3 regions of the Stenotrophomonas sp. NPDC077659 genome follow, and region 1 is predicted to be linked to each of the others. Evidence: predicted binding sites of a transcription regulator. Region 1 holds the regulator's gene; each other region holds the start of a gene.
What was found. Region 1 encodes FliA, which starts transcription of late flagellar genes. Its sites were predicted from a motif close to TAAAGTTTNNCNNNCNNNGGCCGATAA; they were not measured.
Positions count from the first base shown of each region.

Region 2: the regulator FliA is predicted to act here: its motif matches at 2,767-2,793, upstream of ACQKDV_RS14055 (methyl-accepting chemotaxis protein).
Region 3: the regulator FliA is predicted to act here: its motif matches at 2,578-2,604, upstream of ACQKDV_RS16860 (chemotaxis protein CheW).

Region 1 covers NZ_JBNNHG010000001.1:90,767-97,241, reverse strand. The annotation lists gene ACQKDV_RS00390 (chemotaxis protein CheA) at 1-1,438, opposite strand, end outside; gene ACQKDV_RS00385 (protein phosphatase CheZ) at 1,441-2,046, opposite strand; gene cheY (chemotaxis response regulator CheY) at 2,046-2,438, opposite strand; gene ACQKDV_RS00375 (RNA polymerase sigma factor FliA) at 2,495-3,238, opposite strand; partial or broken gene ACQKDV_RS00370 (MinD/ParA family ATP-binding protein) at 3,235-3,948, opposite strand; partial or broken gene ACQKDV_RS00365 (helix-turn-helix domain-containing protein) at 3,940-4,236, shown strand; gene dnaN (DNA polymerase III subunit beta) at 4,512-5,612, shown strand.
Region 2 covers NZ_JBNNHG010000105.1:2,672-9,146, forward strand. The annotation lists gene ACQKDV_RS14050 (PepSY domain-containing protein) at 1-123, shown strand, start outside; gene ACQKDV_RS14055 (methyl-accepting chemotaxis protein) at 201-2,738, opposite strand; gene ACQKDV_RS14060 (arylamine N-acetyltransferase family protein) at 2,949-3,785, shown strand; partial or broken gene ACQKDV_RS14065 (DNA-binding response regulator) at 3,847-4,002, opposite strand; gene ACQKDV_RS14070 (transporter substrate-binding domain-containing protein) at 4,068-4,784, shown strand; gene ACQKDV_RS14075 (alkaline phosphatase) at 4,876-6,435, opposite strand.
Region 3 covers NZ_JBNNHG010000161.1:1,488-7,962, forward strand. The annotation lists gene ACQKDV_RS16850 (methyl-accepting chemotaxis protein) at 1-1,428, opposite strand, end outside; gene ACQKDV_RS16855 (hypothetical protein) at 1,525-1,908, opposite strand; gene ACQKDV_RS16860 (chemotaxis protein CheW) at 2,046-2,537, opposite strand; gene ACQKDV_RS16865 (flagellar brake protein) at 2,848-3,621, opposite strand; gene ACQKDV_RS16870 (methyl-accepting chemotaxis protein) at 3,700-5,940, opposite strand; gene ACQKDV_RS16875 (hypothetical protein) at 5,944-6,420, opposite strand.

The sequences.
Region 1 (6,475 bases):
TGGCCAGGGTGAGCGGTACGCGGATCAGGAAACGGCTGCCCCGGCCCAGTTCGGACTGGATCTGGATCTGCCCGCTCAGTTCGCGGATGCGCGACTGCACCACGTCCATGCCGACGCCACGGCCGGAAATGTCGGTGACCTGCTGCTTGGTGGAGAATCCGGGCAGGAACACCAGGTGCAGGCACTCCTCGCTGCTCAGGCGGGCGGCGGCTTCCGGGTCGATCAGGCCCTTCTCGCGCGCCTTGGCGCGCAGCTTTTCCGGATCGATGCCGGCACCGTCGTCCTGCACTTCGATGCTGACGTAGTCGCCTTCCTGCTGTGCGGACAGGCGCACATGGCCCATCCGCGGCTTGCCCTGCGCTTCGCGCAGGTCGGGCATTTCCACGCCGTGGTCGATGGCGTTGCGCACCAGGTGCACCAGCGGATCGGCCAGCGCCTCGACCAGGTTGCGGTCCAGCTCGGTCTCCGCACCGATCAGCTCCAGGTCTACTTCCTTCTGCAGCGAACGGGCGACGTCGCGGGCGACCTTGGGGAAGCGCGAGAACACCTTGCCGACCGGCTGCATGCGGGTACGCATCACCGCCGACTGCAGGCGTGCGGTGGCGATGTCCAGCGTGGACACGGCGCGGTCCAGCTCCTCATCGCGCAGCCGGGTGCGCAGGGTCTTGAGCCGGTTGCGTGAGAGCACCAGTTCGCCGATCAGGTTGACGATGGCATCCAGGCGCTTGGTGTCCACGCGCACGGTGTGTTCGGCCTCGGCCACCGGCTTGTTCGCGGCCGGCTTGGGCGCGGCGCGCGGGGTCGGCGCGGGCGGGGCGGTCGCCGGCACCACGGCCACCGGCTTCGAGCCCGGGGCCGCGCCGCCATGCAGCTGGTCGAGCAGGGCTTCGAACTCGTCTTCGCTGATCAGGCCATCGTCGGCCTTCTTCGGCGCAGCGACGGCGGTCGGCGCGTTGCCGCCGTGCAGCTGGTCGAGAAGGGCTTCGAATTCGTCGTCGGTGATCAGGTCGCTGCCCGTGGCGGCAGGCGCTGCGGCGGCGCTCGGTGCGGGCGCGGCCCCGCCGTGCACCTCGAACTGGGCAATCAGGTCCGGCGGCGCATAGCCCGGCTCAGTGCCGGACGACACCGCATCGAGCATCGACTGCAGGTAATCCAGCGATTGCTGGGCAGCATCGAAATGACCGGACTGCAGCACGGCCTGGCCGGCACGGGCCGCGCCCAGCGCTTCTTCGGCGGCGTGGCACAGCTCGACCATGGCGGTGATGCCGAGGAAACCCGCGCCGCCCTTCAGCGTGTGGTAACCACGGAAGACCGCGTTGAGCTGGTCATTGTCCTGCGGTGCCTGTTCCAGCGACACCAGCTGTTCGCCCAGGCGATCCAGGATTTCCTGGGCCTCGATGATGAAATCGGCAGTGATGTCGTCGGCAACAGCGCTCATGCTTACAGCCCCAGATCCGACAGGAGGTCGTCGGCGTCGTTCTGCGAGACCGCGTGGCGGTCCAGCCCCTTCAGTGCCGGCCCGGCCAGTTCCGGGTCGGTGCGATGCTGTTCCGGCGGCAGCCCAAGTGCGCCGAAGCCTTCGTGCACGCGGCGGACGATGCCGACCACGCGACGGATGATCTGGCCCGTCAGGTCCTGATAGCTCTGGGTCAGCGCGATCTCGGTCAGGTTGTGGCGGATGCGCTCCAGCTGCACGTCCTGGCCCGGCCGCAGGCCATCGGCGCGCAGCTGTTCGGTCAGGGCCCGGCATTCCTCGGCCAGGTCCAGGGTACGGTGGGTGGCCTGTTCGGTCATTGCCACCACGTGGTCCAGGCGCGCGCAGGCATCGTCCAGCTCGCCGGCCTCGTCGGGCACGGTGGGCAGCTCGCCGAGCGCCTGGCCCAGCTCGCGCGCCAGCCGCGAAAGGCCGCTCATCATCGGCTGGGTGCGCGCGGCCACCAGGCTGTCGATGCGCTGGCGCCAGGCGGTCTCGTCGCCTGACTCCAGGGCATCCAGGGCTTCCTGCAGGCGCAGGGCGAGGGCGCTTCTGTCGGCCGGGGTATCCATCAGGCGCTGGCCGCCAGGCGTTCGAAGATCTTGCCCAGCTTTTCTTCCAGGGTCTGGGCGGTGAACGGCTTGATGATGTAGCCGTTGACGCCGCTCTGGGCCGCTTCGATGATCTGCTCGCGCTTGGCTTCGGCGGTCACCATCAGCACCGGCAGGGTCTTCAGCTTGGCATCGGAACGGATGGCCTTGAGCAGCTCGATGCCGGTCATCACTGGCATGTTCCAGTCAGTGACGACGAAATCGAACGGCTGGCTCTGCAGCATCGACAGCGCGGCATGCCCGTCCTCGGCTTCGGCGGTATTGGTGAAGCCCAGATCGCCCAGCAGGTTCTTGACGATGCGACGCATGGTCGAGAAGTCGTCAACGATCAGGATGCGCATGTTCTTGTTCAAAGCAGAGTTCCTTTGGTGTTCATTCCGAGGGGCCGGGGGCAGCCGACTCGTTCATGTCATTCTTCAAGGCCCGCGTCGGCGGCCTCGAAGGTTTTCAGGCGGCCGCGCAGGCGCAGCACGGCCTGGCCGTGGATCTGGCAGACCCGCGATTCGCTCACGCCGAGCACCGCGCCGATCTCCTTCAGGTTCAGCTCCTGCTCGTAATAGAGCGAAAGCACCAGCTGTTCGCGCTCGGGCAGCAGGCCGATGGCCTTGCCCAGCTCGCGGCCGAATTCGCCACGTTCCAGCACCTGCTGCGGGGTTGGGCCACCCTGGGCCACGGTGTCCAGCTCGCCCTGGTCCTCGATGCGTGATTCCAGGCTCAGCACCTGCCCGCGCGAGGCGTCCTCCATCAGGCGCAGGTATTCGGGCAGGGGCATGTCCATGGCCGCAGCCACTTCGGTGGCGCTGGCGGCCCGTCCGCTGCTCTGCTCCAGGCGACGGATGGTGGCCGCAGCATCGCGGGCCCGGCGGTGCACCGAGCGCGGTACCCAGTCGCCACGCCGGATCTCATCGATCATCGAGCCACGGATGCGGATCGAAGCGTAGGTCTCGAACGAGGCCCCCTGGTCGGCGTCGTAGCTGCGCGAGGCTTCGATCAGGCCCATCATGCCGGCCTGGATCAGGTCGTCCACCTCCACGCTGGCCGGCAGGCGCGCGGCCAGGTGGTGGGCGATGCGCCGCACCAGGTCCGAGTGCTGGGTGATGACGTCGGTCGCGGTCGAGCGCTGGACTTCCTTGTACTGGGCTGCGCCTTTCATGCGGTCACCCCACGCTGCTTGAGGATGCGTTCGAGGAAGAATTCGACGCCGCCGCGCGGTTCGGTGGGCGCCTGCCAGCGGGCGGTGCGGCGGGCGATCTCGGTGATCGCCAGCGCGGCCGGGCTGGACGGGTAGGCTTTGACCACCGGCTGCTGGCGCTGCACCGACAGGCGCAGCCAGTCGTCCTGCGGCACGCAGCCGAGGTAGTTCAGCGAGACATCGGCGAGGAATTTCTCGCAGACCCGGCTCAGCTTTTCATACAGTACGCGGCCCTCGTTGGGGTCGCGCACCATGTTGGCCACCACCTGGATGCGGTCCACGCCGCGTTCGCGCGACAGTACCTTGATCAGCGCATAGGCGTCGGTGATCGAGGCCGGTTCATCGCAGACCACCACCACCGTGTCCTGTGCGGCTTGGCAGAAGGTCAGCACGCCATCGGTGATGCCGGCAGCGGTATCCACCACCATGATGTCCAGCTCGCGTTCCAGTTCGGAGAACACGTTGACCAGGCCGACATGCTCGGCCGGGGCCAGTTCGGCCATGTGCCGGCGGCCGGAGGCGGCCGGGACCACCAGCACGCCGTTGGGGCCCTCGATGATCACGTCTTCCAGGCTGCAGCGGCCGGCCACCAGGTCGGCCAGGGTGAAGGTGGGGTTCAGGCCGAGGATGACGTCGATGTTGGCCAGGCCCAGGTCGGCGTCCAGCAGCAGGCGATCAGCATTCCCAACATCCAGAAAACCGTTGCCGACTATTACGGGCTGCAGATCAAGGATCTGCTGTCCAAGCGCCGGACCCGCTCGCTGGCCCGCCCACGCCAGGTCGCCATGGCCCTGACCAAGGAACTGACCGAGCACAGCCTGCCTGAGATCGGCGATGCCTTTGCCGGTCGCGATCACACCACGGTGCTGCATGCCTGCCGCCAGATCCGCACCCTGATGGAGACCGACGGCAAGCTCCGCGAGGACTGGGACAAGCTGATCCGGAAGCTGAGCGAATGATGCACGGACGCTGATGAGGCGTCATCGCACAAAACGGTGCAGAATCCGGTAGCAAGCGCGGGATGAGTTGTGGATAAAATTGGCGTCGGCAAACGCGTCGAATTTATCCACAGCTTTCCCCACCCCCTGACGGACAGTAATGCAGAGGGTTTCGAGGCTGAAAACTCTTTACATTACAAATACTTAGCATTGTTTTCCAGCGATTCTGTCTCTACCAGCACCACCAAGCTTTTGATTTATTCCACATTTTTTAAAGCATAGGGGCACGGAACCACATGCGTTTCACACTGCAGCGCGAAGCCTTTCTCAAGCCGTTGGCACAGGTCGTCAACGTGGTCGAACGCCGCCAGACCCTTCCGGTTCTGGCCAATTTCCTGGTCCAGGTGCAGAACGGCCAGCTGTCGCTGACCGGTACCGACCTGGAAGTGGAGATGGTGTCGCGGATCGCGGTTGAAGACGCCCAGGACGGCGAAACCACCATTCCCGCCCGCAAGCTGTTCGAGATCATCCGCGCCCTGCCCGACGGCAGCCGGATTACCGTCTCGCAGACCGGTGACAAGATCACCGTGCAGGCAGGTCGCAGCCGCTTCACCCTTGCAACGCTGCCGTCCAACGACTTCCCGTCGGTGGACGAAGTGGAGGCCACCGAGCGCGTAGCCATCGGCGAAGCGACCTTGAAGGAGCTGATCGAACGCACCGCTTTCGCGATGGCCCAGCAGGACGTGCGCTACTACCTCAACGGTCTGCTGTTCGATCTGCGCGGTGATGCCCTGCGTACCGTCGCCACCGACGGCCACCGCCTGGCCCTTTGTGAAACCGACCTGGCCAAGCCCAGCGGTTCCAAGCGCCAGATCATCGTGCCGCGCAAGGGCGTGACCGAACTGCAGCGCCTGCTGGAAAGCGGCGATCGCGAGATCGAGCTGGAAGTCGGCCGCAGCCACGTCCGCGTCAAGCGCGACGATGTCACCTTCACCTCGAAGCTGATCGACGGCCGTTTCCCGGACTACGAGGCGGTGATCCCGATTGGCGCCGACCGCGAAGTGAAGGTTGATCGCGAAGCACTGCGTGCCTCGCTGCAGCGCGCCGCGATCCTGTCCAACGAGAAGTACCGCGGTATCCGCGTGGAAGTCTCTCCGGGCAACCTGAAGATCAGCGCGCACAACCCGGAGCAGGAAGAAGCCCAGGAAGAGATCGAAGCCGACACCACGGTCAGCGATCTCGCCATCGGCTTCAACGTGAACTACCTGCTGGATGCCCTCTCCGCCCTGCGCGACGAGGAAGTGATCATCCAGCTGCGCGACTCCAACTCCTCGGCGCTGGTGCGTGAGTCCAGCAGCGAGAAGTCGCGCCACGTGGTCATGCCGCTGCGTCTCTGACGTTTGCGCTGTTCCACGTGAAACACGAAGACGCCCGGCTTATCCGGGCGTTTTTTTTTGTTCCACGTGGAGCATTGATGCGGGTGATGCTATTTCTGTGGGAATGTTCCAGGTTGTCCGGTCGGTCGGGGGGGGAAGCGTCGTCTGCTCCAGCCCGGTGGGTGGCTTCGCCGATTCGCCAATCCTCTCATCAACGGGACCTGGGTCCTGCTGACGCTGCTATCCACAGCCCTGATTTCTGGTATATGCGCCCCGCCCTAGCTTTTAAATCTGGGTATAAATCAAAAGCTTGGTGGTGATGGTAGGGCCAGAATTCGTGGAAAACATGGTTATCTTATTGATTTAAATACGGTTTATAGGCATGAAACCCCCTGTATAGAGGCCCTTGGGGCTGGGGGGGAAGCTGTGGATAATTTTCCGGGCTGCTGAAAGGGCGTTTTTTATCCACAGATTGCCCCTCCCTTGTGCATAAGTCATACAGACCCGCTGTGGATAGCGTGGAACGAGCGACATGAATTCCTTCAAATCTGTGGAACGCTCCGCTGCCCGGCCTGGCAGATTTCAAGGAAACCGCAGCGGAGGGAAACTGATGGGAGTCAGCGGCGTGGCGGGCGCGGTCGGCAGTGCCGCGGATTCGTTGAATTCTGCGGGCGAGGGCCCTGCTGAGGTACGCAGAATTGAACGAATTCATGCGCCCCAGGACTGACTGCCGGGGTGACAAGATGGCTGCACTTTCCATGCGGAACTGCCTGTCAATGGATCGTCCTACCGCACTGGCCGGCACAACGGCGCCACCGGCGGTGGTCTTGACCGATGCAGTAAGCTGATGGATTCCCTGCCTTGCTACCGCCCTGCGCGGATGG
Region 2 (6,475 bases), on a different contig from region 1:
CACGTCTGTGGTTCGCTGCAGGGCATGGCCGAGGGCGTGGACCAGGTGCTGCGCGCGGCGCTGGGCGACGAGGAAGTGGAAGCGCTTCTGGAAAACGGGCGCTACCGCCGCGACGTGTACTGAACCCCGCCTGGCAGCGCCGGCCGCTGGCCGGGGTGCGGTTGGAATGCCGGCCAGCGGCCGGCACTACCGGGGCACCATCACGCCGCGATGCGCGGGTGTCGCTGCGGCTGCAGGCGGAACGCCGATACGGCCTCGGTCAGGGCCTGCACCTGGGCCTGCATCTGCGCAGTCGATGCCCCGGCTTCCTCCACCAGGCTGGCATTGCGCTGGGTGCTCGATTCCATCTGCATGATGGTCTGGTTCACCTGCGCAATACCCGCATGTTGTTCCTGCGACGCGCTGCGGATGGTGGTGAGCAGCGCGGCCAGCTGCTGCACGCTGCCAACGATCTCGCCCATGGTGGTGCCGGCCTGTTCGGCCTGCACATTGCCCTGGCCGACACGGGCCACCGAATCTTCGATCAGCACTTTGATCTGCTTGGCCGCCTCAGCACTGCGCTGGGCAAGCAGACGTACTTCAGACGCCACCACGGCGAAGCTGCGCCCCTGTTCACCCGCACGCGCCGCTTCCACGGCGGCATTCAGGGCCAGGATGCTGGTCTGGAAGGCAATGCCGTCGATCAGCTGGGTGATGTCACCGATGCGGCGCGAGGCCTCACTGATGCCTTGCATGGTGGCCACGACCTGGCCGACGGCCTGGCCGCCACGTGCGGCCACTACCGCCGCGCCCTGCACCAGTGCATCGGCGCGGCCGGCAGCATCGGCGTTGCGGCCGACGGTATCGGTCAGTTCGTGCATCGACGCGGCGGTCTCTTCCAGGTTGGCCGCCTGCTGTTCGGTGCGCTGCGAGAGGTCATGGTGGCCGGCGACGATCTCGCCCACGCCCACATCCAGCCGCGAGGTGGCCTGCTGGATGCGGGTGACGATGCGGCCGAGCTGGCCGACCGTGGCATTTGCATCGTCGCGCATGCGCGCGAACACGCCCTGCAGGTCACCCTCCATGCGAACGCTCAGGTCGCCGCGTGCGAGGGCTGCCAGCAGCGTCTGCAGATCGCCCAGATTGGTTTCGAAGGTGGTCAGCAGATGGTTGATGCTGGTGGACAGGGTACGCACGAAGCCCTGCTTGCCCTCCAGCGCGATGCGACCCTGCAGTTCACCGTGCGCGGCCGCGTCAACGAGTGCGGCCACTTCGGTTTCCAGCAGGGTTTCCAGCGCGCGGCTGCGCCATTCCACCGCCACGCCAAGGAAATGGTCCTCATCGATGATCGCGTTGGCGATCAACTGGTAGCGCACGCCCAGGTGATTGATCTCGTGCTCCTCGCGGTAGCGCACGCCGGCCACGCGGGTCATCGCCGGGTGCAGGCGCGCCGCGTCGCTGCCAACCAGGGCGTCGGCCGACATGTCCAGCAGCTGCAGCAGGGCGGGATTGGCGTAGGCCACCTGCCCCTCCGCATCGATCACCATCAGCCCGGTCTGTGCGCTGTCCAGCGCCTGGCGCACGCGGGTGTTGCCGCGGGCCACCGCGCGTTCGTCTTCGATACGCGTGCGCAGGCGCTGCTGCATGTCGACCAGGCGCTGGGCCAGCTTGCCGATTTCATCGTTGGCGTTGTACACGCGCAGCGTGGTGTCCAAGCGATCGTCAGCGATGTCACTGGCGAAGCGCAGGGTGTCCTCGATCGGGCGACGCACCGCGCGCAGCACCAGCACCAGGCTGGTGATCAGCACGCCGGCCACCAGCACCAGGGTGGCGGCGAACAGCACGCTCATGGTGCGTGCACCTGCCTGCTGGCGTGCCTGCGCCTGGGCCAGCGCCTGCACTTGGGCCTTCTGGAAGGCGGCCAGTGCGGGCGCCACGCTGGCGGCGGTATCCAGCAGGGACTGGGCTTCCACATCCAGGCCGACGCGGGCGGCGGTGTAGCCCAGCAGCGCGGCCTGGTAGGCATCCATCTCGGCGCGCAGGCGCTCCTGCGCCTCGGTCGGCAAGCCTGCCAGGGCCAGATCAAAGGGCAGCTTCTCTTCACTCGCACGATCAGCATGGGTGGAATCGCCATCGAGCAGCAGCATCGCTTCCTGGCGACGCATCTTCTGCACATGCAGGTCCAGCACCGGGCGCTGCAACGCGGCCACGCTGGCCTGCAGCGCGGCGGCCGCCTGCTGCAGTTGCGCAGCCAGGCCAGCATCACCACGGCCCATTTCATCCACGCGCTCGAACAGGGCGGCGATGCCCTGCGAGAAACCGTCGACCGCTTCGGCCAGAGCCTGCAGCGCCTTGCGCCGGCCGGCATCCATCGGCATCGCGCGCAGCGCCTGCAGGTCGTGCTTCAGCTCCTGCTGGGCGGCCAGCAGCTGGCTGCGGTCGGCGTCGTCGAAACTGCGCGCATACTGTGTCTGCAGGCGGCGGGCTTCGGCCACGCGCGTGGCCAGCGCCGTTGCCAGATCACTGCCGTGCTGGTAACTGGCCTGGCGGCGGGCGGCCTGTGCGCTGGTATGCCCGGTCCAGGCATACACGCCGGCGATGGCCACCAGCCCCAAGCCGCAGACCCACAGGGTGGCCTTCAGTTTGTTGGCTACGCTGAGCCGGTGTGGCTGCAGCCACAGCAGCAGGCCAGGGAACAGCGAGCGCATGCCCTCCAATTGGGTGCGCAGAAACCGGAGGCGAGGGACCACGGTCGGCATGACAGACTCCAGGCAGAATGACACACCGTCATCGGCCTGGATGAGCGGGACTTTAGGATTGTTTTCGACCCTGCCGGGTGGCCCCGGGGGTCGCGGCCTTTGTACCGGCCGCAGGCGACCGGGCGATGACACAGGCCGCGAGCGCTTGACCTCAACCGCGGTTGCGGTTGCACAGTGGGCATCCGCCCCTGCCCCCCCCCCCGCACCGCCATGGCCCCCTTGGATATCCCCCGCTACCTGCAGCGCCTGCAGCTGGATGCCGCGCCGCCCACCACCCTGGAAGGACTGACCCTGTTGCAGCAGCGGCACAACGCCCTGCTGCCGTTCGAGACGATCACCAGCCTGCTGCGCGACGCGGTGCAGATCGATCTGGACAGCGTGCAGCACAAGCTTCTGCAGGCGCAGCGCGGCGGTTACTGCTTCGAACTGAATGGCGCGTTCCTGGCCTTGCTGCAGACGCTGGGCTTCGATGCGCAGGCGCTCAGTGCGCGGGTGCTGTTGTCGGCCGGTGCAGGCGAACTGACCCCACGCACGCATCTGTTGATCCGGGTGGCGCTGGAGGGTGAGGACTGGCTGGTGGATACCGGCTTCGGCAGCCTGACCCCGACCGTGCCACTGCGCCTGCGGGAAACGGCTGCGCAGGCCACGCCGCATGAGCGTTACCGGCTGCAGCGGCTGGATGACGGTGATTTCCTGCTGGCGGCCCGCAGCGGCGACGACTGGCGGGCCCTGTACCGCTTCGACCTGCAAGCCCCGGCGCCGGTCGATAACGAGGTGGGCAACTGGTATGTGTGCACGCACCCGCATTCAAGTTTCCCAGGCCAGCTGCGCGCATCCCTGACCGGGCCGGACTGGCGCCGCACCATCGGCAGCGGCAACTACACCCAATACCGGGCAGGCCAGGCGCCGGACAAACGGGCGCTGCGCGATGTGGCTGACGTGCGGCAGGTGCTGCATGAGGGCTTTGGCATACGGTTGCCGGACGACCCGCGGCTGGACCCGGCCATTGCCGAGTGGCTGCAACGGTGGCATGCATCAACCAGGTAGCGTCGAGCCCGCGCTCGGCTGCTTTCCGCTCTCTGTAGAGCCGAGCCCACGCTCGGCTGCTTCAGACGATGCGCAGGATAATGGCTTTGAGCACCGCGCAGGTGCGGTCGCGGGCACCGAGCTTGTCGAGGATGGTGGAGACGTAGTTCTTCACCATGCCTTCGGCCAGGAACAGGCTGTGCGGGGGCTCATTGTTGCTGCAGGCGCCGGACAGCAGCAGCGCACGCGGCACGCACGCCGCCAGTGGCATGCTGGAGTTCCCCGTGTTCTCCGGAGTGCCCCATGCCGCTGTCCGATCATCGCGCTGCGCTCGCACCACACGGTCACCTGCGCGTGGCGATCAACCTGGGCAATCCGGTGCTCGCCCAGGGCGATGCGCGTTCGCCACGTGGCCCTTCGGTGGAACTGGCCACGACGCTGGCGCAGCGGCTGGGCGTGCAGGCGCGCTTCACCTGCCACGACGCTGCGGCATCGGTGGTGGCGGCCGCTGCCGAAGATGGATGGGATCTGGCCTTCCTGGCGGTGGATCCAGCGCGTGCCGACCGCATCGCTTTCAGTGCGCCCTATGTGGAGATTGAAGGAACCTACCTGGTGCGTGCAGACAGCGCGGCACGCGCGGTAGCCGACCTGGACCGCGAAGACGTGCGCATCGCCGTGGGCCGTGGCGCGGCCTACGACCTGTTCCTGAGCCGTGAACTGAAGCACGCGCGGATTGAACGTGCCGACACCTCTGCGGCGGCCATCGAGCTGTTCGACCAGCAGCGGCTGGATGCAGCGGCCGGGGTACGTCAGCCGTTGCAGGCGTGGGCCGGGGCGCATGCAGGCCATCGCGTGCTGGCGGATCGCTTCACCGCCATCCAGCAGGCCGTGGCCGCGCCGGCCTCGCGCCCGGTGCAGGCGCTGCAGGCGCTGTTTGCGGAGGTGGAAACGATCAAGCAGGGGCCGCTGCTGGCCGAAGCGTTTTCGCGCGCCGGGCAAGCGGTGACACTCGTACGCTAAGGGAGGCTGCTTTCCGTAGAGCCAGGCGATGCCCGGCTGCCGTGTGCGGGGTTCCCGCGAAAGGCAGCCGGGCGGCTCCGCAGTGGCGGGGTCAGCGCTGCAGGGCGTCCTGCACGGCCTTGGCCACATCGGTGTTGTCGATGTAGCTGCCGTCGTTCCAGCGCACATGCTGGCGGTAGCCGGGGTCGATACCACGCACGCGCTGGCCCAGCAGTTCGGCGCCGTTGCCCTTGGCCCACAGCGGTACAAGCCCATTGGAATGGTTACCGGTGGGGCGGAAGCTCATGCCCGGCATCTGCCCGCGGCCGTTGTTTCGCACAGGCTCGAAAGCCACCTGCTGCGCGTTCGGGCCCATCGGCATGCTGTTGTCGTGGTCGGTGGTGACGATCAGCAGGTTGCGTTCCCAGCCGCCGTTCTGTTCGATCCACGCGATGACCGCCGATACGGCGTCGTTGAACTCGGCGGTTTCCTCGATCAGGCGGCCATACTGCGGCTGGTCGGTGCAGGCACCGTAGTGCCATTCGGTGCCGCAGGCGCTGGTATGTGCGGCCCAGTCTGTGGCACCGCCTTCGACCATCAGGAACAGGCCCTGCGGCGAACGCTGCTGCAGGAAGCGCAGCGCACCACGGGTCATCGTCGCCAGGTCCGGCACGCTGTCGATCTTCTTCACCCCGGACGGGGTCGTGGGATCATGCCCGACCACCGGCAACTGGCGCGCCTGCTGCAGGGTGTTGGCCACGCGCGGCACGCCAATCAGCGGACGATCAGTCGGCAGGTGCCCATCGGCCAGGGCCACGAAGTCCTCGCGGCTGCGGATCAGGCGCCACGCCCCTGCGGGGTTGCCGGCAATCGGCGTACCCGTTTCCAGCTGCTTCCAATCCTGCTGCGACACCCATTCCCACGGGTTCTGGCAACCCTCGGCGGCAACCTTGTCCATGCCTTCGACGCAGGGTTTGCCATCCACGCTGTAGCCTGGGCCACCGGTGCCCATCACCAGATCCATATGCCCCTGGGCCAGCATCTGGTGGGCGATCTGGTGGTAACTGTTGCGCGATTCGCTCTGCGCAGCAAATGCCGCGGGCGTGGCATGCGCGAACGGCACCGAGGTGACCACGCCAGTGGCCATGCCCAGCGCCTTGGCGCGCAGCGTGTTGAATTCCACCGGATGGCCGTCGTTGTTGTAGTTGATGGCGTTGTTGTAGGTCTTCACCCCTGACGAGAGCGCGGTGCCGGCAGCGGCACTGTCAGTCGCCACCGCGGCCAGGTACTGGTAGGCAACGAAGGGCAGATCGAGTGCGGGCGCCTCGGTGGTGTCCCAGGCCTTGGCAGCGTCGTAGCCGATGCGCTGCGAATCATCGCGGGTCGGCTGGCCACTGGCGTTGAGCGGGAACGTCGTGACCGCCAGGCGCTGCGGGAAATCCGCATACGGCGCGCCTTCGCGGCTGCCGTACTGCCAGTAGGCGGCGGCGTCCCAGGTACCCCAGCCGGCGCCATCATTGATCATCACGATGACGTTGTGCGGGCGCGCTTCGGCGGTCGCTGCGCTGGCAGCCTGCACATCCGGCCGTACCGTGGGCTGGCAGGCAGTGAGTGCGAACAGCGCAGCCAGGATTGACGGGCTCCGCCAGCGTCGCGCGAGGGGTCGGGTCATGAAGGTTCCTGCACTGCGGGAGGCGGCGGCACCGCCAACA
Region 3 (6,475 bases), on a different contig from region 1:
GTCACGTATGCGGGCGAACACACCCTGGTAGTCGCCGTGCATGCGCACGGTCAGATCACCCTGCGACAGGGCGGCCAGCAGGCCGGAGGTCTGTTCGATGCTGCTGGCGTTGGCGTCCAGCAGGCCGTTGATCTGCTGGGCCAACTGCAGGAAGAAGCCTTCCTTGCCGCTGGCATCGATGCGGCCGGCCAGATCGCCTGCGGCGGCCTGGGCGATGACGCGTGCCACTTCAGCCTCGACCTCGGCTTCCTGGGTGCGGTCGCGCCACTCCACCACGTAGCCGACGGTGTCACCGGCCTCGTTGCGGATGGTCGATGCCACCTGGGCGAACTGCGCATCGCCGTACTGCATCGGGCGGCGGGCCACGCCGTGGGCCTTGAGATTGGCCACCAGGCTGGCATCCATCTCGCCACGGTGTTCCAGCACGGTCGCCGGCTTGCCGACCAGCGACGCATGCGCGTCGAAGTCCGGCAGGTCGCGGCGCACGTCGTCCTGGTAGTGGGCCAGCGTCTGCTGCAGCGCGCGGTTGCTGTAGACGATGGTGTTGTTGTGGTCGGTCAGGTACACGCCGGTCGAGCTGTAATCGAGCGCGGTACGGATACGCAGGTTTTCGCGGGCGACGGCGGCATCGGTCTCGATACGCTCGCGCAGGTCGCGCTGCATGCGCTGCATGGCCTGCATCAGTTCGCCCACTTCATCCTGGCGGCTGACATCGATATGGCCGTCCAGTTTGCCGCCGGCGACATCGTTGGCGACCGAGACGGCGCCACGCACGCTGCCGACCAGGGCGCGGGCGAACAGCCACACCAGCACCAGGCCCAGTGCGGCGCCGCCGAGCAGGGCGATCACCATCAGCGTGGACGAGGCGGCGTAGGTGGAGGATGCCTCGTCGCGCGATGCGCGGGCCAGGCGGTTGTCTTCGGCGATCAGCGATGCCAGCGCATCAGTGGCCTTCCCGTGCTTGGTGCGGGTCTCGCCGACGAAGGTGTCGATGGCATCGTCCTGCAGGTCCAGCTCCAGCATTTCGGTGACGCTGTCATAGGAGGCCAGCGCGGCCTTCCAGTCGGCAGCGAACGCATCGAACAGTTTCTTCTGCTGGGCGTTGTCGATCAGCGTGGGGTACTCGACGATGGCCTTGTCCATCCGCGTGCGGATTTCCTTGGCACGGTTGCGTGCGTCGGCCTTGACGTCATCACTGGCGCGGATCAACTGCTGATAGGACGCGCTGCGGTACTCGCCGACCATGCCGCGCATTTCGCCGGCCATGCGGATGCTTTCCATCCGGGAGCCCGCCAGTTCGGTGGTCACATTGTTCAGTGAGTGCAGCCCGCGATAGGCGACGATGCCCTGCAGCAGCATCACCAGCAGGATGACACCGAAGGTCACCATCAGTTTCGGCATCAGTTTGAGGTTGTTGATCCACGGCATGGGCGTTGCGATCTCCTAGGGCAGACGCGCCCGGGCGTCTGGCCCGGTTGCAGCAGACCACGCCGGCGCGTGGCCGGCGTGGTGATGGACAGCGGATTACTTGATGTTGGCCAGCTTCAGGCCTGCCGGCGAGCTGACTTCGATTTCGGCGCGCGAGGCATCGCGCTGGATCTTGCCGATCACGCACACGGTCTTGCCTTCCAGGGTTTCCAGCGGGAAGTTGAACTTGCCGCGGTTTTCGCCGGCGATGCGTGCCGAGAAGGTGTGGCGGGGGAAGGCGCCGCCCATGTACAGGAAGGTCGGCTGGCCTTCGGAACCTTCCGCGTAGCGGGCCTTTTCGACCTTGCCACAGACCATGCCGTCCTTGCCGACCGAACGCGGGGCCAGTTCCGGCGGGATCATGTCGGCCGACTGGGCGAAGGCGGAGGAGGCGGTGGTGGCCAGGACGGCGACCGAAACGAACGCAAGCAGGGACTTCATCTGGGTGATTCTCCGGGGATTGGGAAGGGCGATCCGGCGTGGCGCGCTCCTTCGCGACCGGGCTCCTGTCCCCCTATCGGCTGCGCCGCAGGGAACTGAAGGGCTCTGTAAAAAAAACGTGAGCGGAGTCCGTTTGCTCAGGCGGCGGCGTCTTCGACCACGCTGGCCTGGCCCATGTCGGCGCTGTCCAGCAGGGTTTCGATGTCCAGCAGGATCAGCATGCGGTCGTCGTGGGTGCCGATGCCGGAGATGAAGCGGGTATCGACGGCGGCGCCGAATTCAGGGGTGGGGCGGATCTGTTCGGCCGACAGCGGGATCACGTCCGAGACGCTGTCCACGACGATGCCGACGACGCGGTCGTCCACGTTCAGTACGATCATCACGGTAAAGGCGTCGTAGCGCGCGTTTTCCAGGCGCAGCTTCAGGCGCAGATCGATGACCGGAACAATGGTGCCGCGCAGGTTGATGACGCCCTTGATGTAATCCGGCGCGTCGGGGACGCGGGTGACGGCATCGTAACCGCGGATTTCCTGCACCTTGAGGATGTCCACGCCATAGTGCTCGGCACCGAGGGTGAAGCTGAGGAATTCGCCATCTGCGCTGGCGGCGGAGCTGGTCTTGTCGTTCATCGAGGGTCCTGGTCTGCCGGAAGTGCCGGTGTCAGGCTCGATATCGGCCCCGTGCGGGGGGACTTTAGTGGGGCGTCATCCACGCATGGCGTGGATCTACCGGGGGCACTGGGCATCCACGCATGGCGTGGATCTACCGGGGCACTGGGCATCCACGCATGGCGTGGATCTACCGGGGCACTGGGCGTCCACGCATGGCGTGGATCTGCTTCGGCCCCGGATGGGTAGTGCCGGCCGCTGGCCGGCAATGGTGGACCCGCTTTGTTTCCAGCGTTGCCGGCCAGCGCCCGGCACTACCGGTCGGGTGGCGTTACATCTCGCCGTTCTGGCGCGCCTTGCGTTGGCGGTCGATGCGGAAGATGTAACGCTGGATGGCGCTGTCGCCACCGCGCGGCAGATCGTCAAAGCGCATGCCGATCCGCTTGACCTCGATCCCGTTGGGTTGTCGCTGGGGCAGCATGTTGCACACCACCAGGCTGATCTGCAGATCCGGGCCGTCGGGCATCGACAGCGTGGCGCTGTAGCGCTTCTGCAGGCTGAAGACCGCACAATCGCTGGCGACGGTCACCGCCAGGCCGCCGCCGCTGATGTCGACCACGCGCATGGACAGGGCCTCCGCACCGGCTTCCCCGGCCGGCAGCGCCAGTTGCGGTGAATCGGTGATGGGGGTCTCCAGGCGGTACAGTTCGCGGCGCTGCAGGTGCACCAGTTCTTCGGGCAGGGGCGCGCGGAAGGCTACGTGGCCATCGTTGTCCACCCGCCGCAGGCCTTGCAGGCGGAAGCGCACCAGCACCCGTTCAAGCTGGGCAAAGCACAGCAGGTGGTCGGCCTGTTCGGCGGCGCGGTTTGACGCTTCCTGCGGGCTGCCATCCAACAGCAGGACGTCGTCGTCGTCGTCCAGCTCGAGCAGGGCAGTGGGGAAGGAGCGGTCGCGACCGTCGACATGGGCGTTGATCAACGAGCGCTGGTCGATGAGCGAACGCAGCAGCTGCCGCAGCTGGCGCGGGTTGCGCACCAGGAAGCGTTCGTCAGCGGCGTCGGCCGCGTGTGCGTCGTGCAGGTCGTTGTCGTGGCCGTCGGACATGGAATCTTGGTTCAGGGGCGGGGGCCGGCGCCCGTTGGCGCGTGGCTTGAAAGGGGTATCGGCCGTGACCGCCGATTATTAAGTGTGAAATACATCACGTTCTATAAGGGGCGTAGCGTCGAGCCTGCTCGACGGCGAGCGCTTCAGTCGAGCATGTTCGACGCTGTCTGCCGGGTCGGGATCGCGTTCGTTCATCTGGAAGCGTGCGACGGCCTCGGCCAGCAGGCCGGCCTGTTCGGCCATGCCGTGCGTGGCATGGGTGGATGCCTCCACCAGGGCGGCGTTCTGGCGTGTGGTGGCATCCATCTGCGCGATGCTGTGGTTGACCTGCTCGATGCCGGCGCTCTGTTCCTGCGATGCAGCGGAGATTTCGCCCATGATCTGGTTGACCTGCTGCACCGCCTGCACGATCTGCCCCATGGTGCTGCCGGCCTGCTGCACCAGGCTGGAGCCTTCGGCGACCTTGCCGACCGAATCATCGATCAGGTCCCTGATTTCCCTGGCGGCCGCCGCCGATCTTTGCGCCAGTGTGCGCACCTCGCTGGCGACCACGGCAAAGCCGCGACCCTGCTCGCCGGCACGGGCGGCTTCCACGGCCGCATTCAGGGCGAGGATGTTGGTCTGGAAGGCAATGCCGTCGATGACTGCGATGATCTCGGCGATCCTCTTCGAGGACGCCTGGATGGCTGACATGGTGCTGACGACCTGGCCCACTACGGCACCCCCCTGGCCGGCCACATCAGCCGCACCGCTGGCCAGTTGGTTGGCCTGGTGCGCATGCTCGGCGTTCTGGCGCACGGTGGCGGTCAGTTCTTCCATCGTGGCCGCCGTTTCCTCCAGGTTGGCGGCCTGCTGTTCGGTGCGGTCAGCAAGGTGTCCGTTGCCGCGCGAGAGGTCGCCGGCACTGCCGGTGAGCGTGGCCGACGCAGACTGGATGCTGCCGACGATGGCGGTGAGCTGGGCCACGGTAGTGTTGGCGTCGTCACGGATGCGCGCGTAGAGCCCGTGGAATTCACCGTGCATGCGCACGGTCAGGTCGCCGCGTGACAACGCCGCGAGCAGGTGCGAGATCTGTTCGATGCTGTACGCATTGGCATCGAGCAGGCCGTTGAGGCGTTCGGCCAGCTGCAGGAAGAACCCTTCCTTGCCGGCGGTGCCGACGCGGCCGCTGAAGTCGCCGAGCGATGCCGCTTCGACAATCTGGCCAAGCTCTTCCTCCACCTGCAGTTCAACGGTGCGGTCGGCCCATTCCACGACGAAGCCGTGGCGGTGCCCGGCATCGTCGATGATCGGGTTGACGATCAGGCGCATGCGGCGGCCGCCGACGCGGATCTGTGCGCGGTAGGTGCTGGTCAGGCCGTCGAGCAGCGCGGCCTGATGGGCCGGGTTGCGGTGGAAGATGTCGATGCTGCGCCCGAGCAGGTCGGTGGCATCGAACTGCGGCAGGTCGCGGCGCAGGTCGGCTTCGGCAGCGGCCAGCATGCGTTGCAGGGGCCGGTTGACGAAGACGATGTTGCGCTCGCGGTCGGCAATCATGACGTGGGTGGTGACAACGTCCAGCGCCGTGCGGATGCGCAGTGACTCGCCGTCGGCGGCATGTTCACGGGCACGCCGCTGCCGCAGCTGGTTGCCGGTCAGCACCAGTGCGGCGGCCAGCGAATCGCGCGGGAACCGTGCTGATTGCAGGCTGTCAGGCAGCGGCCGGTCTTCGGCCAGCCCGCGCGCCAGCTGGGCAAGTTGCTGGGGATCATGGCCGAGCAGCAGCAGCTGCCGACGCATCTGCACCGCCATCACCGACAGCAGGCCGGCCTCGACCACCACGTACAGTGCGTGCAGGGCCAGCACGCCCAGTCCACTGCCGCTGGCGAATACCGGATAGGGCAGGCCGCGCACCTGCAGCGCGTAGAACAGCGCGTGGTGCGCAGCAATCGCGGTGGCGGCGACCATGATCGGCAGCCAGTCGCGGTAGTACAGCAGCAGGGCAATCAGCACGATGACGGTGAAGTGGGTTTCCAGCTTCCCGTGCGTCTGGTGGATCAGCGTGGCCGACAGCACCATCCAGGCCAGGGCTACCGTACAGCGGCTGATGCGGGTACCGGGCAGGCCATGGATCTGCAGTGCGACCACCAGCAGGGTGGGCAGCGAGACCGCCAGCCATGGGCTCCATTGGCCGTTGTGTATGGCCAGGCCCAGCGAGGCCAGGACCAGACCCGCGGTGACGGCCAGGAACAGTCGGTCCGCGCTGGCCGACATGGCGCGCAGGAACGGCGGCGTTTCGTGGCCGGCCGGGGAAGAGGGGGGAGGGGAGAGTCCGTGCATGCGCTACTCCTTGCATGGGCATGGGGTGGAAAGAATGAGTGGCGCCTGCGGGCGGCGCAGCAGTTGACCAACCAGGGCGACGGCAGTGAGGGGGCTGCGGCTGCAGCCGGGCCCGAGCAGCGCTGGGCCGGCGTAGATCAGTCGCTGGTCGTGCAGGACCAGCCAATCGAAGGGCAGGGCGAGGGCGGTGTCGCGGGTGATGCCCCCCGGCGCGGGGACGGTGCCGATGGTGCAGGGGCAGTGGCCGGCCTGGCGCAGCAACACGGGGTGTTGGCGGCTGGCGGTGAGCATCGCCGGCGGGATCTGCGCGAGCAGCTGCGCGGCGGTCCAGTCGCCGGCTGCGCTCGCTTCAGTGCGGGCCGTCTGCAGCCAGAGGACGGGGAGTGTCCCGCCGAGCCAGGCGGCAAGCAGCGCGATGCCGGCCAGTGCTGGCCAGCGCGGGGCGGGTGCCCGTAGGGGTTCGGCGCTGGCGGGCATCATCGGGCCTGCTGGGGACGTTCTCAGATAGCGGCGTGACGGGGTGAAGCTGAAGGGG